Regions from separate parts of the Oceanobacillus sp. FSL W8-0428 genome, predicted to be linked through region 1. Evidence: predicted binding sites of a transcription regulator. Region 1 holds the regulator's gene; the other holds the start of a gene.
What was found. Region 1 encodes Rex, which represses fermentation and respiration genes when NADH is low (regulators of the CRP and FNR family bind a similar motif). Its sites were predicted from a motif close to TTGTGAAATATTTCACAA; they were not measured.
Positions count from the first base shown of each region.

Region 2: a site for Rex is predicted at 6,400-6,417, ahead of MKY30_RS18470 (cytochrome c oxidase subunit 2A). Genes of this name have one in related genera too.

Region 1 is NZ_JBBORB010000001.1:2,590,240-2,598,321, forward strand. It holds gene MKY30_RS12275 (ABC-F family ATP-binding cassette domain-containing protein) at 1-410, opposite strand, end outside; gene MKY30_RS12280 (redox-sensing transcriptional repressor Rex) at 1,018-1,653, shown strand; gene MKY30_RS12285 (YdiK family protein) at 1,739-1,933, opposite strand; gene MKY30_RS12290 (CPBP family intramembrane glutamic endopeptidase) at 1,935-2,636, opposite strand; gene groES (co-chaperone GroES) at 3,149-3,430, shown strand; gene groL (chaperonin GroEL) at 3,649-5,280, shown strand; gene MKY30_RS12305 (hypothetical protein) at 5,606-6,271, opposite strand; gene MKY30_RS12310 (BglG family transcription antiterminator) at 7,144-8,082, shown strand, end outside.
Region 2 is NZ_JBBORB010000001.1:3,867,629-3,875,710, forward strand. It holds gene MKY30_RS18430 (hypothetical protein) at 325-540, shown strand; gene MKY30_RS18435 (YppE family protein) at 670-1,026, shown strand; gene MKY30_RS18440 (cytidine deaminase) at 1,066-1,458, shown strand; gene gpsB (cell division regulator GpsB) at 1,631-1,942, shown strand; RNA gene rnpB (RNase P RNA component class B) at 2,000-2,384, shown strand; gene MKY30_RS18455 (THUMP domain-containing class I SAM-dependent RNA methyltransferase) at 2,520-3,650, shown strand; gene MKY30_RS18460 (b(o/a)3-type cytochrome-c oxidase subunit 1) at 3,993-5,666, opposite strand; gene MKY30_RS18465 (cytochrome c oxidase subunit II) at 5,647-6,180, opposite strand; gene MKY30_RS18470 (cytochrome c oxidase subunit 2A) at 6,199-6,309, opposite strand; gene MKY30_RS18475 (cold-shock protein) at 6,627-6,827, opposite strand; gene MKY30_RS18480 (thymidylate synthase) at 7,472-8,082, shown strand, end outside.

The sequences.
Region 1 (8,082 bases):
CCGCTCAATTGATAATCATTTTGAAGCTTGTCATATCTTTCAAGCAGCTGTTGGTAAGCTGATTGATCGATTGCAGAAGGATCTGCCATCTGTGATTCCAGTTCACGTAATTTTTTCTCCATTGCCAAAAGCGGAGTAAATACATCCAGCATTTCCTTCCAAATTGTTTTTCCAGACTCTAAAGTCATATGCTGCGAGAGGTAACCGAATGTTAAATCTTTTGGTTTGAAAATCTCTCCTTCATCATAAGAGGTTTCGCCCGCCATGATTTTTAGCAGGGTCGATTTTCCGGCTCCGTTTCGGCCGACTATTGCAATACGCTCATTATTTTTAATCTCAATTTTTATATTAGAAAGAATCTCTTCTGCTCCAAAGGATTTAGAGATTCCATTTAATTGCATTAAAATCATCATTGCCATCCTTTCTAACTCACAAAAAAGCTGTTCAAAAAGTAAATAAAATAATGAAAGGATACATGCAGTTACTATCCTTTCTTTTTGAACAATCCTGTACAAGGGAATAGGGTTCCATCTATAAGTGTAACGTATCCAAATGGAAGCTACAATAAAATTATAATAAAGTTCGCCAACTCGGCTCTATTTCTGTTAATATTAATAGTATAGAATGCGCTAGCGCATTATTTATTTTTTGAAATATAAGAGGATGTTCAAAAAGTCCAATAAAGATGACGCAGCGATAAGAGGATCTTCTACTAAGAACGCCCACGTCGTGTGGGCAACGCAGAAGCCATCGCAACACGTGAGAAGTGCGTTGACTAGCTTTTTCCATTGGGACTGGGACTGCGATTACTCGTCCCACGGAAAACATTTGCGGACAACACAGAAGTCATCACATCCTGTGAAAGTCCGTTCGGAAAAAGCTAGTCGCCTTGAACTTCTTGATCCTATTTATCGAACTTTTTGAACACGCACTACAAAGAAAACTTATATTTACAAATATTTGATTATGGTAAAATATTTGTTTTCTATACTTAGTAACCGAAGAGAGGCCGTTTCAATGGAACAAAATAAAATTCCACAGGCAACAGCAAAGCGTTTGCCTTTATACTATCGATTTCTCAATAATTTATATCAGCAGGGGAAGATGCGCGTATCTTCTAAAGAGTTAAGTGATGCTGTTAAAGTAGATTCTGCAACAATCCGCAGGGATTTTTCCTACTTTGGGGCTCTTGGGAAAAAGGGATATGGATATAATGTTGAGTATTTATTAGGTTTTTTTAAAAGTACACTGGATCAGCATGAGATAACCAACGTTGCTTTAATCGGTGTCGGAAATCTGGGTACTGCATTTTTACATTATAACTTTTTAAAAAATAATAATATTCGGATCACGATGGCATTTGATGCAGATAAATCAAAAGTAGGGACAGAAGTTGGCGGAGTTCCGGTTTATCATGTGGATGAATTAGAAGAGAAAATAAAGGGAATTGAGGTCGCCATTTTAACTATCCCGGCTGAAGAAGCAGATGCAACTGCAAAGAGACTTGTTGATCTAGGTATTAAAGGAATCCTGAACTTCACGCCGGCACGTATTACTGTTCCAAATCATATTCGTGTGCATCATATCGATTTAACAGTAGAATTACAATCGCTTGTATATTTTCTCAAGCATTATTCCTTAGAAAAGGAATAGGATAGTCTGGACATTGTTTATCCATAAAAAAACTAGCCCCTTAAAGGTCTTCTGAAATGAAAGAGACTGTTTAAGAGCTAGTTTTTTATTTTTTATTCTTTATTTTAAAATAAAATCGCAGCATCCGAAATCCGGCATAAAAATTTAATGCTGCAAATGCGGCCAATATAAGTGTAATAGTATCCCAGACGGTTGCCCCTTTGCTTAGGATACCTAAATAAACAAATAAAGCACCGAATAAAACATAAACAATTGCTTTAACTAAATAAGGTCGATGCATGTTACCCTCCAAAGAATAAAATTGTTTGTTCAAGCTGTTGTTGAATTTTTTCCGGATCTAATGTAAGTTGAGCCACTACTACAAGAGTATTCATTCCTGCATGCACGATGATTGGTACAATAATACGCTTTGTCTGTACATAAAGGAATGCAAAAACAAATCCCATTGCTGTATACACTAGTATATGCAGAAAGTCTAAATGAATCACGGCAAAGATAAGAGATGAAATAAAGGCTGCAAAGAAAAAATTCATTTTTTTATACAAAGATCCAAAAATGATTTTCCGGAAAATAATTTCTTCCAATATAGGCGCAAAAATTGCTGGAAGAATAATGAATATAGGTGCAATACGAGCAAGATCCATAAGAACCTGTGTATTCTCTGAACCAGGATCTATTCCAAATACCTCTAATTCAATCGTAGCAGCCAGTCCTTGAGCAAGAAGTGCCATAATAATTCCTAGAACAGACCAGACAATGATAGCACCAGCGCCAGCAGCGTCGGGATGAGCCCGAACCTGCATATCTGGTCTTAACAGCCATAGAACAATCACAAGGCCGGCAGCAAAACTAAAAACAGCCCAATAAATATTAGCAAGCACCGGGTCTGCATGGAATACCAATACCAGTAATGGTACTGCAAGATAAACAGAAATTTGCATAATGATATATGTAAGCATGACATATATATATCTTCGAGTCATAAAAACGCTCCTTTAATCTAAAATTAAAAACAGCTGTAAAAAAGCATTGGGAAAAGGAACTGCCCATCTTGTCCCGTAAAGCAGAAAACATCATAAGTGATTTTGCTGGACGGGTAATGATACCACTGATCTAAAGACGTGCAAGTTCATCATAACGTATATTCTAACACAACTGTCACTGAAAATTATAATCAGAAGTACATGAAATCATGCATCAAACGATGAAAAAAATCAATTTTGCATATTTGTATTACAAAATTACTCCCAACGTTTTACGATGAGATGAGTAATCACTGCCTAAAAAAGTATTTTATCATAGTAAAAGTTTTAAAGTATGAAGTATAAAGAAAACAACGTATTCTCAAAAATGAATATAAGTTTTTCTAAAAATTCAACATCATGATGCTTGCATTTTTTACAAGAATTAATTATTATATTAATTGGAGTTAGCACTCACTCGACAAGAGTGCTAATAAAAATAAAATGATTTGGAATTAAGGAGGCAATTCTACATGATTAAACCATTAGGAGATCGTGTTGTTATCAAACTTGTTGAACAAGAAGAAACAACTGCAAGCGGAATCGTACTTCCAGACTCTGCAAAGGAAAAACCGCAAGAAGGTGAAGTAGTTGCAGTAGGATCTGGACGTGTGGAAAATGGAGAAAAAGTTGCTTTAGAAGTTTCTGAAGGAGACCGCATTATTTTCTCTAAATTTGCTGGTACTGAAGTAAAATATGAAGGTACTGAATACTTAATTCTTCGTGAAAATGATATTTTAGCTATTGTAGGCTAGACAAATATACGATGAATCTTTAAAAGGAAATTCAAAAAGTCCAATAAAAATGACACATCGAATTTCTTCGTTAGCTTGCTTTTCCGGTGCTCACGTATTAAAAGCATACGCTGCGCTACTCAAAGCTGCGCTGCCTTGAACTTCTCGGTCATTTTCATCGAACTTTTTGAACATGTATTTTAATGAAACCTTGAATCAATTTGAAGGAGGAATTTTTAATGGCTAAAGATATTAAATTTAGTGAAGACGCTCGCCGTGCAATGCTGCGTGGTGTTGATACATTAGCAGACGCAGTAAAAGTAACATTAGGACCAAAAGGCCGCAACGTGGTTTTGGATAAAAAATTCGGTTCACCGCTAATTACAAATGACGGTGTAACAATCGCAAAAGAAATTGAATTAGAAGATGCATTTGAAAACATGGGTGCCCAGCTTGTATCTGAAGTAGCATCTAAAACAAATGATGTTGCTGGTGATGGTACAACAACTGCAACAGTACTTGCTCAAGCAATGATCCGTGAAGGACTGAAAAACGTAACTTCTGGTGCTAATCCAGTTGGAATCCGCCGCGGTATTGAAAAAGCAGTAGCGTTAGCTGTAGAAGAATTAAAAAATATTTCTCAGCCAATTGAAAGCAAAGAAGCTATTTCTCAAATTGCAGCTGTATCTTCAGGCGATAATGAAGTAGGACAATTAATTGCTGAAGCGATGGAACGTGTAGGTAATGACGGTGTTATCACTATTGAAGAATCAAAAGGCTTCAACACAGAGCTTGAAGTAGTGGAAGGTATGCAATTTGATCGTGGATACTCTTCTCCTTATATGGTTACTGACCAGGATAAAATGGAAGCAGTATTAGAAGATCCATATATCTTAATTACTGATAAGAAAATTGGAAATATCCAGGAAGTATTACCAGTATTAGAACAAGTTGTTCAACAGGGTAAGCCGCTTCTTATGATTGCAGAAGATGTAGAAGGCGAAGCACTTGCTACATTAGTAGTAAACAAATTACGCGGTACATTCAACGCTGTAGCTGTTAAGGCTCCAGGATTCGGTGACCGTCGTAAAGCAATGCTTGAAGATATCGCTGTTCTTACAGGGGCAGAGGTAATTACAGAAGATCTTGGTTTGGATCTTAAATCAGCAACAATTGAACAATTAGGTCGTGCTTCAAAAGTTGTTGTAACGAAAGAAGATACTACAATTGTTGAAGGTTCTGGCGATCCAGAAGCAATTTCCGGCCGTGTTGCACAAATTCGTGCACAAGCTGAAGAAACAACTTCTGATTTCGATAAAGAAAAATTACAGGAGCGCCTTGCTAAATTATCTGGCGGTGTAGCAGTAATCAAAGTTGGTGCGGCTACAGAAACAGAATTAAAAGAACGTAAACTTCGTATTGAAGATGCGCTTAACTCTACCCGCGCAGGTGTAGAAGAAGGTATGGTACCAGGAGGCGGTACAGCACTTGTAAATATCCACGGTAAAGTAAGTGACCTTAACCTTGAAGGCGATGAAGCAACTGGCGCAAGCATCGTATTACGTGCTTTAGAAGAGCCTGTTCGTCAAATCGTTCATAATGCTGGATTAGAAGGTTCTATTATTGTAGAGCGTCTAAAAGGTGAAAAAGTCGGTATTGGTTACAATGCAGCTACGGATGAGTGGGTAAACATGGTTGAAGCTGGTATTGTTGACCCAACAAAAGTAACTCGTTCTGCACTTCAAAATGCAGCATCTGTAGCAGCTATGTTCCTGACTACTGAGGCTGTTGTAGCAGATAAGCCTGAAGAAGGCGGAGCACCTGCAATGCCTGATATGGGCGGCATGGGTGGAATGGGCGGAATGATGTAAGTCATTCTTAAACCCTTGATATATAAGGTGTTCACATCCTTTTTATGAAGCCTAAAGGCAAAAAGGTAACAAAAAAGTAACATTTTATTTCAAAAAAATATCTGAAAGGGCGTTTTCGTATAAAGTTTTCACTTTTGCGGAAGCGCCTTTTTTTATTTTCTTTGTAACATGTGTATATATTTATGATGTAGGTAATTAAACTTTATCTAGTAAGTGTAGCTATTGTGTATTGTCTATTTTAAGAAAAAAGCAGCGTCTGCCTATTTTTGCAGATGCTACTCTTTTTACCAGGTTTTGTCCCAGTCTCTATTAAAAAATATAATGCTTATTTGTTTAAATCTATTTCAACATCTATATCTTCACCAATAGTTTCGAAATTTTCATCACTTGTCCCACTGAAGATTAAGCGTACTGATTCAACATCTTCGGCTTTGGAATTCTCAAGTACATAATAGGAAGAGCCTGATTTATTAACATTACCGAAAAACTCACCATCAATATGATCACTCATAAGAAAATCTGGTTCTAATTGTTCTCCTGTGGAAGTTGTTAAAATAGCTTGTGAAGCATAAAAATCTACGTTATCATCAGATGTATTTTCCACTTCCATATCAACTTGTATATATTCCAATTGATCTGTTTCAAAAGCATCTACATAATCTTCATTTACAGCCATAGAAACTCCATTAACTTTATTAATAGTCAACTCAATTGGCCCAGATTCAAATGTACCAATATTATCTGTTTTGCTGACTAATGTTGATTCTCCACCTTCATTTGTTACAACGTCTCCAACTTCAGATTCAGTATTTTCATCATTTTCTTCTGTTGCTGATTCTTCGTTTTCCTCACTATTGCTTTCTTCTTCTGCACTTGCTTCAGCTGTACCTTCATCTTCCGTAGAAGTTCCAGCTGAAGAATCTTTGCTGTCATCACTACAAGCTGCTAAGAATAACATCATACCTACTAATAAAAATAATAATTTCTTCAAAAAATCGACCCCTTATAATTTTATATCTATATCAAAGCCAAACTACTTGCTGGCTATTAAACTCTTCTTCATTTTTATGAGAAGGCTATAAGTCTAGTAATTGCTTCTACATAAAGAATTTAAAGTGCACTTACCAATATTACCAGTTTCCATACCTGCAGAAACGTGATGAATTATAATAGTATCTAACGTTTAAACTCTCCTCGTTCTAATTAATAAATTATAAATCACACGATTACATAGCATGATAATTAACATCTATATAACAGAAAATATTTCTAATTACTAATAAGATAATATCATGAACGTACGTTCCCTTGTGATTACATATACCTAATTCGATTGTAAAAATTTTTGAGGTGATTTACCTCAACTTTTACTAATAGACATATTTCATTTGTTATTCGACAATTACCTTCCATATATTATCTATTTTACACTATTTATCAAATAAATACTATTGGATCAAATAAATAAAAATTATTAACTTTAGACTGTCTATGATTATTAGTTTGTTAAAAAATGTTCAGAGAGTCAGTGATTAAATGGGTTGTTCCTAACTCTTAAATAGCAGAGGTAAGAATTTAAATAAAATTTACTTAAAGTGGGGGCATATCCTGTATCCTTCAAAAATACATAATGATAACCGAATAGTTTACTCAATTAATACTATCCATATTTTGCAAGTGCTAAGAGGCTCTCCTGAAAATATAAGTGTACAATTATATCTGGCATGCCTGCTAATCAAAATACAATTTTAACAAGAAAAGGAAAGCACAATCTATGTAATCTATTCCAACATAAGTTGTGCCTAAACGTTGTTGTGACAATGTTGTAAGCGTTTTATAATTATAGTGAGAGGTGAGAGTAACATGTTAGATCAGCGCTCAATTCGACTAGTTGAAGAAATAATGAACCATGAACAGATTACGAAGCTGGAGCTGATGCAGCAGTTAAAATTATCCGATCGACAGCTGATGTATGACTTTGAGAAGGTGAATGGAATATTGGAAGGTTTTAATATTCCAAAGTTAGAAATCAGTCATCGATACTTTCGGATTTCGGCAGAAGCGAAAGAGGTTTTAAGGAAAAAATTACATTCTGACAGGAGCATAGGACAATATAACTTTTCAGAGGATAATCGAATTTATATGATTTATCTTTACGTTTATATCAAGAAAGAGCCTGTATCTAATTTTCACTTACAATCTCTGTTTAAAGTAAGTAAAAACACCGCTCTAAGTGATGTACGAAGGTTAAAAAAGAGTTGTCAGAATAAGGGTCTAATCTTCAGGTACAGCCGAAATGAAGGATACTGTATTGAAGGAAGTGAGATGGAGAAACGAAGAAGTGTTATTTCATGTATCCATCAATTGTTAGGCCAATCCATGGGAGAGGAATTTATCATTTATATTCTCAGAGCATGGAATCAGGAGGAGTCTCTAAAACAGACAAGGGACATCATGCAAAGATGGCTTGCAGAGCATGGGGTGCAATTAGTTAAAACAAGAAAAATAGAATTGATTTATTATTTTACATTTTTTCAGGCAGGTGGAAAAGAAGAACTATTCTTTTCGGAGGAAGAGAAGGAATTGCTGACAAAACAATCATTACTTCCTTTAGCAGGTTCTCTTTCTGAGCAGTTGTATGGAGAGGCGAGGGCAGTACAAGAAGTATATCTTGTAACGATTTTATTATTAACAGCAATAGAACATATTCAGCGGGTGGATACCCCTGAGCTACTAACATTATCAGAGGAGATTATTGAGGAGTTTGAAAAAAATACACTGCTTCCTGTGAAGAATAAACAG
Region 2 (8,082 bases), 1.3 Mb from region 1:
ATTTGTTTTTTGCTGTGCTTTTGATGGTCTCATGGAAATAACCTCCTTTTCGAATTTTAAACCTCTGAGAAGAATGAAAACCTCAGACGAAATGAAGTTTCACTATATAGCTTGTCTAATTTTGTGTAAATCATTACAGATTTGCACTAGTTTTGTTTTGATTATTCTAGTTTTGTCGAATGGGAAGGAGGTTATCATTTTCTCGTGGAATACATAGCACATCAGGTTTTAAATAGTACGATTTTATTTCAGTTCCAGTCTCATTTCAACGGGCCTGACTGAATGAAGTTTCACTCTATCTAAAAAACAGGAGGAGAATAAAAAATGCTTCTTTCAAAATCAATCATTCCTGAGGAAAACGGTGGATACAGCAAAGCGGATATGGAGAAACAAATAGAACAGATTCAGGAACAGCTCGCTCTCATTCATCTCAAATTAAAAGCGAACGTAGACAGTGAGGTATGGGTGCAATTTCAAACAAAAACGAATAGTTTAAAACAGACAGAGCTGGAATTCCAGAGATTAAAGCAGCTTTTATAGTATGTTGTTCATGACTTTTCTATCTATTATATGATAAAATTCACCTGAAGAGGATGTTCAAAGAGCTTATATAAAAACATGCTATATTCTTAGGTGAACATGCAGTTTGAAATTGAAGGATGACGAATAATGAATCTAAGTGAACAAACAGAGAAATTAAATCAATATTTAGAGGCACTGCGGAAAAGATTCGAAAAAGGTGAAGCTCCAAGTGATCGGAAAGACCGCGAATTTTTTAATATGGTAAAAGAAGAGACAACACCTATTTATAATTTATTGGAAAGCTGGGAAACAGATGCTCTGGCTGTAGTAAAGGAAAGAAAAGCATCTGTTCACCCAAATCAGATTCAATCAACACGGGAAAATATGGAATTACTGTTGATGCATAGTTATTATTTGGATGCCAGAAGAAAGAGATATATGGAATTGTATACATCTATCCGATACGTTTTTGATTTATTATTGGATACACTTGAAGAGGGTTAATAAACAAATAGACAGCTTTGTTTGTAGGGGGATTTTCATATGAAAGAAAAATTACTGGAAGAAGCAATTCAAATCAGATCAAGAGCTTATGTACCATATTCACAATTTCCGGTAGGTGCTGCATTATTAACAAGCTCCGGTAAAATTTATACTGGCTGCAATATAGAAAATGCTGCTTACCCATCTACCTGCTGCGCAGAACGTGTAGCAATTTTTAAAGCAATTTCAGACGGGGAAACAGAATTTGAAGAAATGGCTGTTGCAGCAGATACAAAACGTCCTGTACCGCCTTGTGGAACTTGCAGACAGGTAATGAGTGAATTTTTTGCACCTGACATGAGCATTCACTTAACGAACTTAAACAAAGATGTTCAAACACTTACGACGGATCAATTATTACCTTTTTCATTTCAGAAGGAAGATATGGACTAAAAAAAGGGGATTTAAACTCTAATTGTTTAAGAGATTTTTAAATTTTAGAAGGAGACTGATATTCAGTTTCCTTTTTTATGTTATAATAACTTTAATATTTATTAAATAATGGTAAAATGAAAGCATATGATAAAAAAAGATACGTATAGTATATTGCAGAGGTGATTTTGAAATGAGTATTGACCGTATTCAACTAAATGGAAAGAAAATTTTAGAAAAAGATTTTAAAACAGGAATTAGAGGATATTCTCAAGAAGAAGTAGATGAATTTTTAGATATCATTATTCAGGATTATGATAATTTCAAACAGGAAATTGACCGTTTAAATGAAGAAATTGAGAAATTGAAAAATAACCGTCCGACAGAAACACCGAGAGCGCGTTCAACACAGCCGAACTCACAGGTGAATTATGATGTTTTAAAACGCTTATCTAACCTGGAAAAAGCAGTATTTGGAAAAAGATATGCGGATTCTGAAGAATAAGCAAAAGGATAATTGATTTATCTCTAAAATTCTGCTAAAATATTTTAGGTTACTTAAATGCCTATGTAATCGCTATGTCCATTTTGGATGTAGAGGAAAGTCCATGCTCACACAGGCTGTGATGTCTGTAGTGTTCGTGCTTGATGAAGTCATAAGTCAAGGTAGTTTGTATAAACTAACGGCAGACAAGCTGTACTAAGTCACTTATAGTGATATGTCAGCTGGTCTTGAAGGTGCCACAGTGACGTAGCTGGTTTGGAAACATACCAGGTGGAACGAGGTAAACCCCGCGAGTGAGCAACCCAAATAATGGTAGGGGCATCCTTTAGTAGGGAATAGAACTGAACAAGGGACAGCAATAGCTGTAGATAGATGATTACAACCGGCGTACGAGGTTTGACCACCGCTCGCAGTACAATGGAACAGAACATGGCTTATCGGGCATTTAAAGGTCGTACCAACGAACAGATTCTATTTCCAATTAAATGAAATAGAATCTTTTTCTTTTTAAAGGGTGTTCAAAAAGTCCTTTTATGGAAAAGACTATACTAAAATGATAACCGAGAGGATATTAAAAATGAAACAAGTAACTTTAATTGCTACAGCAGCGATGGGACTTGAATCAATTGTTGCAAAAGAAGTAAGAGACCTGGGGTATGAGGCTACTGTTGAAAACGGAAAAGTTATTTTTGATGCACCAATTTCTGCAATTCCCAGATGTAACCTGTGGTTAAGAACAGCTGACCGCGTGAAAATTCTTGTCGGCAAGTTTCAGGCCAAAACATTTGATGAATTGTTTGAGCAGACAAAAGCACTTCCCTGGGAAAGCTATATCGATGAAACAGGACAAATCCCTGTTTCCGGAAAATCAATTAAATCCACTTTATACAGTGTTCCGGATTGTCAGGCAATTGTAAAAAAAGCGATTGTAGAACGAATGAAATTAAAATATGGTCTCATCAACAAGCTGGAAGAATCAGGAGCGCTCTATAAGACAGAGATTGCGCTGTTAAAGGACGAAGCAACATTGACTATCGATACATCAGGCGCAGGCTTACATAAACGCGGCTATCGTGTCGGGCAGGGGGAGGCCCCTCTAAAGGAAACCCTTGCTGCATCATTAGTTCTATTAACAAACTGGAAGCCTGATCAGCCTTTAATTGACCCATTCTGTGGTTCGGGAACCATCTTAATAGAAGCGGCCTTAATTGGCCAAAATATTGCGCCAGGATTTAATCGGGAATTTGCTTCTGAAGAATGGAGTTTAGTAAAACAGAGACATTGGGATGCTGCTTTTGGAGAAGCTGAAGAGCTCGCTAATTATGATCAGCCATTATCTATCACCGGTTCAGACATCAGTCATCAAATGATTGAAACTGCACAAGCAAATGCCCTGGAAGCAGGACTTGGAGATTTAATCCAGTGGAAGCAGATGCAGGCCAGTGATTTGACCATTAAACAAAAAGATGGCTATCTGATCAGTAATCCGCCGTATGGACAACGGTTAAGTGATAAAGAAGAGGTAGAAAAGATGTATCAGGATCTGGGTGGTATTATGCAAAATCATCCATCCTGGAGCACATACATCATTACAGCCTATGAACAATTTGAAAAAGCATTTGGAAAAGCCGCTACCAAGAAACGCAAGCTGTTTAATGGTTTTATTCAGACGAATTATTACCAATACTTTGGTAAAAAAGAAGATTAAAAACTACATTTTAAATTAAATAAAATCATCCGCTTTGATTAATCTTTTTCAAAACGGATGATTTTTTTGAGGATCTTATAAAATTTGAAATTAAATTTACTCTGCTAAATGAAAAGAGAATCTACATTATTCTTTTTTTCCTTGCTCAGACACATATTTTCGTGCTAACCATTTAAAGAATTCTTTTTCAGCCTGTGTCAATTCCCGATTCAGTTTGTATTTAAAATCACTTGCGAGGTTTTCGTATATATTTTTATTCATGATTATATTGAATTACTTTCCTCCTATTTATGCTCAACAATCCGGTCCAATTGCAGAACGTATGCTTTTAGTTATCATCCCTTATAAAATATTATCAAATGGAGGAGATCCCGGCGGTGCATTTTGAATAATATCTATCATTGGTATCGTATAAGCGAATAAAATTAAAGCAATTGTAATACCAATCCACAGCTTCCAATTTTCCATCCATGATGGGGTAGGCTGTGCATCTTCTTCTTCCTCAGCAATAGGGAATTCTTCTTCTCCTTTAGGAGCAAAAGCTAATAATTCCATAAAGATATATATCATCAGGACAATGCCGATAAACAAAAGGGTTCCTCCAACTGCCTGAGCAGTCTGATAGCCGACCCATTCAGCAGCTTGTTCTGTACCACCGTATTCGGAGAAAGAGGATCTTCGTGGTCCGCCTAAGAGTCCTTGAATATGCATCGCTCCGGACATAATCAGCATACCTACAGCCCATATAATAGTCTGATAAATACCCAGCTTGTGAATCTTCGGAGTAAGCTTTCTGCCAGTTAAATGAGGAATGAGCCAATAGGCAATTCCAAAGAAAGTAAGCAGAACAGTTGTTGCAATGGTTAAATGAAAATGTCCAGTTACCCAAATCGTATTATGGACAAGCGTGTTTAATTGGTGAGATGCGTTAATAATACCGCCTGCTCCACCAGGAATAAACGCAACCATACCGGCAAAAGGAGCTACAAAACGGACATCCTTCCAAGGCAATTTTTTAAACCAGTCGAACAACCCTGTTGCGCCTTGTTTTCTGCCGGTAGTCTCAAACATGGCAAACATCGAAAATGCTGTCATTAAACTTGGTACAATAACCATAAAGGTAAGAACTACCTGAATAAACTTCCACGTTGGATCAATACCCGGCTCTGTAAGCTGATGATGGAATCCAACTGGAATAGAGAAGAACAAGAATAAGATAAAGGAAAGTCTTGCTAAAGAATCACTAAATATTTTTCCGCCAATGATTTTAGGGATAATTGCATACCATGCCATGTAGGCAGGTAATAACCAGAAATATACGAGCGGATGGCCAAAATACCAGAATAGCGTACGGCTTAATAAAACATTAATTGTTTCTGTATAACCTAATGACCATGGAATAAACTGTACAAGAACAGTTACAGCAACTCCGAGAGAACAGATAACCCACATAATCATATTAATTGTAACCATAAAAGCGAGAAGCGGTGTTTTCTGGTTTGGATGTGCTTTTTTCCAAACATAAACCTGATGCCAATTAACAAGAGCAGCAATCCATGTTCCAACTACAACAAGTGCAAGACCGATATAAAAGATAGGATGCGCTTTTAGTGGTGCATAGAACGTATATAGAACGTTTGCTTCCCCAAGTAAAATGGCTGTTCCAGTTAAAGCTGTTCCAATCGTCATCGTCCAAAAAGATAACCAGCCAAGTTTCCGTTGCTTATCAGACATACCGACTGTTTTACCTAATAAAGAATATTGAAATCCAATAATGAAAAAGGTTGTCAGTACTAATGCCAGGATAACGCCGTGTAAAGTAAGTATTTGATAATAGCCGATTCCAAGCGGAAGTTCAAAATCTCCTGAACGTACCAATACCTGTAATAACCCCATTAATCCACCGATAAATAATGAAATAAATGCAACATACATAAAGGAAAGATATAATTTCGCTTCTGGTTTTGCGATACTTAAGGGTGTCAAATTAATTTCTTCATTCTGCTGCTGTTTCATTGCCAGACTCATCGTCAACCACCTCCACTGTTGCATGCATCATGTGATGTCCTACACCACAGTATTCATTACATAATAATGTGAATTCCCCAGCTTTATTAAGCTGAACTTCCATACTGCTGATATATCCAGGCTCTACCATCATATTGACATTAGTGCCCGCTACATTAAATCCATGAATAACATCTGTTGAGACTACCTGAAATAAGACAGTAGACCCTTTAGGAATTTCTATATGAGAAACTGCATTGCCTTCCTCATCACTTCCTAAATCATAGTTGAATGCACTGGCAACAACATTGACAATATATTTATCATCATCTACCTGTGTAATCCCCAGGTTTTCTCTTTGAAATGCTTCATTAGCTTCCACATTTTCAGGGTCAATCGTTACTCCATGGCTTTGAGGATGTGTTCCTAAATAAAATGCTCCAAATCCAAGTATTGCTAGAAACAATACAAGGGATGCCCCGCCGAAGATAAGCCAAATCTTCTCGTATTTGTGTAAATGCATGCTCTTTCTCCTCCTTCTTTATCGCGACAAAAATAATAAAAATACTGCAAACCAGCTGATAAGAATAATAGCTCCTATAGTGATTACTGAAAAAAGTGTACCTTTTAAATTAGGATCAGATTTTTTCATGTGATTCACCCCTTCTGTAACTTCTTTCCTATATGACTATCATATCGAAAAGAAGGCCTGTATACAGTGTCATTACTGACTTTTCACATTTTGTTCAAATATTCACAAGTAGACTGGCTTAATCATTTTACAAACTTTTTGGTTTGAAAAGTTTATGACATTTTAATGAATAAAGTAATAAAATCATTGACAAAATATCATGTTTTAAAATCTGGATTTATGCCTTTATAAAGGAGAGGAAGAGGATAATATGCAAGAGGGATAGTAAAAAAGCAGAACCCCATTTTAGGATTCTGCTTTTAATCTATGATGATATTTTATCTTTTTACAACATTTGCAGCTTGTGGACCACGTTCACCTTCAACGACGTCAAAGGAAACTTCCTGTCCTTCTTCTAAAGTTTTAAAACCTTCTTCTTGAATAGCAGAATAATGTACGAAAATATCATTCCCTTCCTCTAGTTGAATAAACCCGTAACCTTTTTCTGCATTAAACCATTTTACTACTCCGTTTTCCATGTTAAATTTCCTCCTAAATACTTCCACGTAAAACGCGTGTGATTACAAAGCAGAAGAACGAAATATGAAAAAAGGCAGCTTCCGATAGAAGAACGGGATCATAATCATCCACTTCTGTCTATCGAAGCTACCTTTACATTCTAATGATTCCGTACCATCTTCTTTGCTTGTACCCATATTAGCTTAATTTTTTTACACAGTCAAGAAATCCTGACTATTTTTATAAAATAATCAAAAGGTTTTGAATTTATACCTGTTTCTTCTTCATTGAATTTATTTATTTTAAAGTTGAGAAATATACAGGGAACAAATTTCTGTTATAATAATGATTGTTTAAAGGTTGAATTATATGTTCCACTCAAGACGAATAAAGAGAGGTTTATGCAACCGCTACAGAAAAACACTACGCTTTCCGTGGGCTTGAGCTCAGCCTCCTCGAAAAAAAGAAGTTCGCTTTTTTTCTGCGGGGTCTTCCCACTGCGCTTTCCCACAGGAGTCTTCGTGTTTTTCTTTCGCTAGTTATAACGTTAACCTTTCTTGGTTTACTTTTATTATTAAAAAGAGACATGTAATTTAATAATTCAAATTATATCAGCAAAAGAAGTTCCTACATATAGGAGTCAAAATATAGAGGAGGATTATGGATGCAAGGAGAACAAGGTTATATAGAGCTGTGCCGAAAGATATTAGATGAAGGACTTAATCGTGATGACCGGACAAATACGGGGACATATTCGATTTTCGGACATCAGATTCGCTTTGATTTACAAAAAGGATTTCCATTATTAACTACGAAAAAGGTTCCATTCCGCTTAATTGCTACAGAGTTATTATGGTTTATTAAAGGAGACACAAACATCCGCTATTTACTAGAGCATAATAATAATATCTGGAACGAATGGGCATTTGAAAAATGGATTAAAAGCTCGGAGTATACAGGGCCGGATATGACAGATTTCGGTATACGCAGTCAGAAGGATGCAGCTTTTAAAGAGCTGTATGATCAGCAAATGGAGCTGTTTAAAGAGAAGATATTAAATGATGATGCATTTGCCAAAAAATACGGAGATTTAGGATCTGTATATGGAAAGCAGTGGAGAAAATGGGAAACTTCAAAAGGCGAGTCGATTGATCAATTGAAAGAAACTATTGAAGCTATTAAAAATAATCCTAATTCCAGACGTCATATTGTATCTGCATGGAACCCCGGGGATGTTCCATCTATGGCTTTGCCGCCATGCCATACACTATTTCA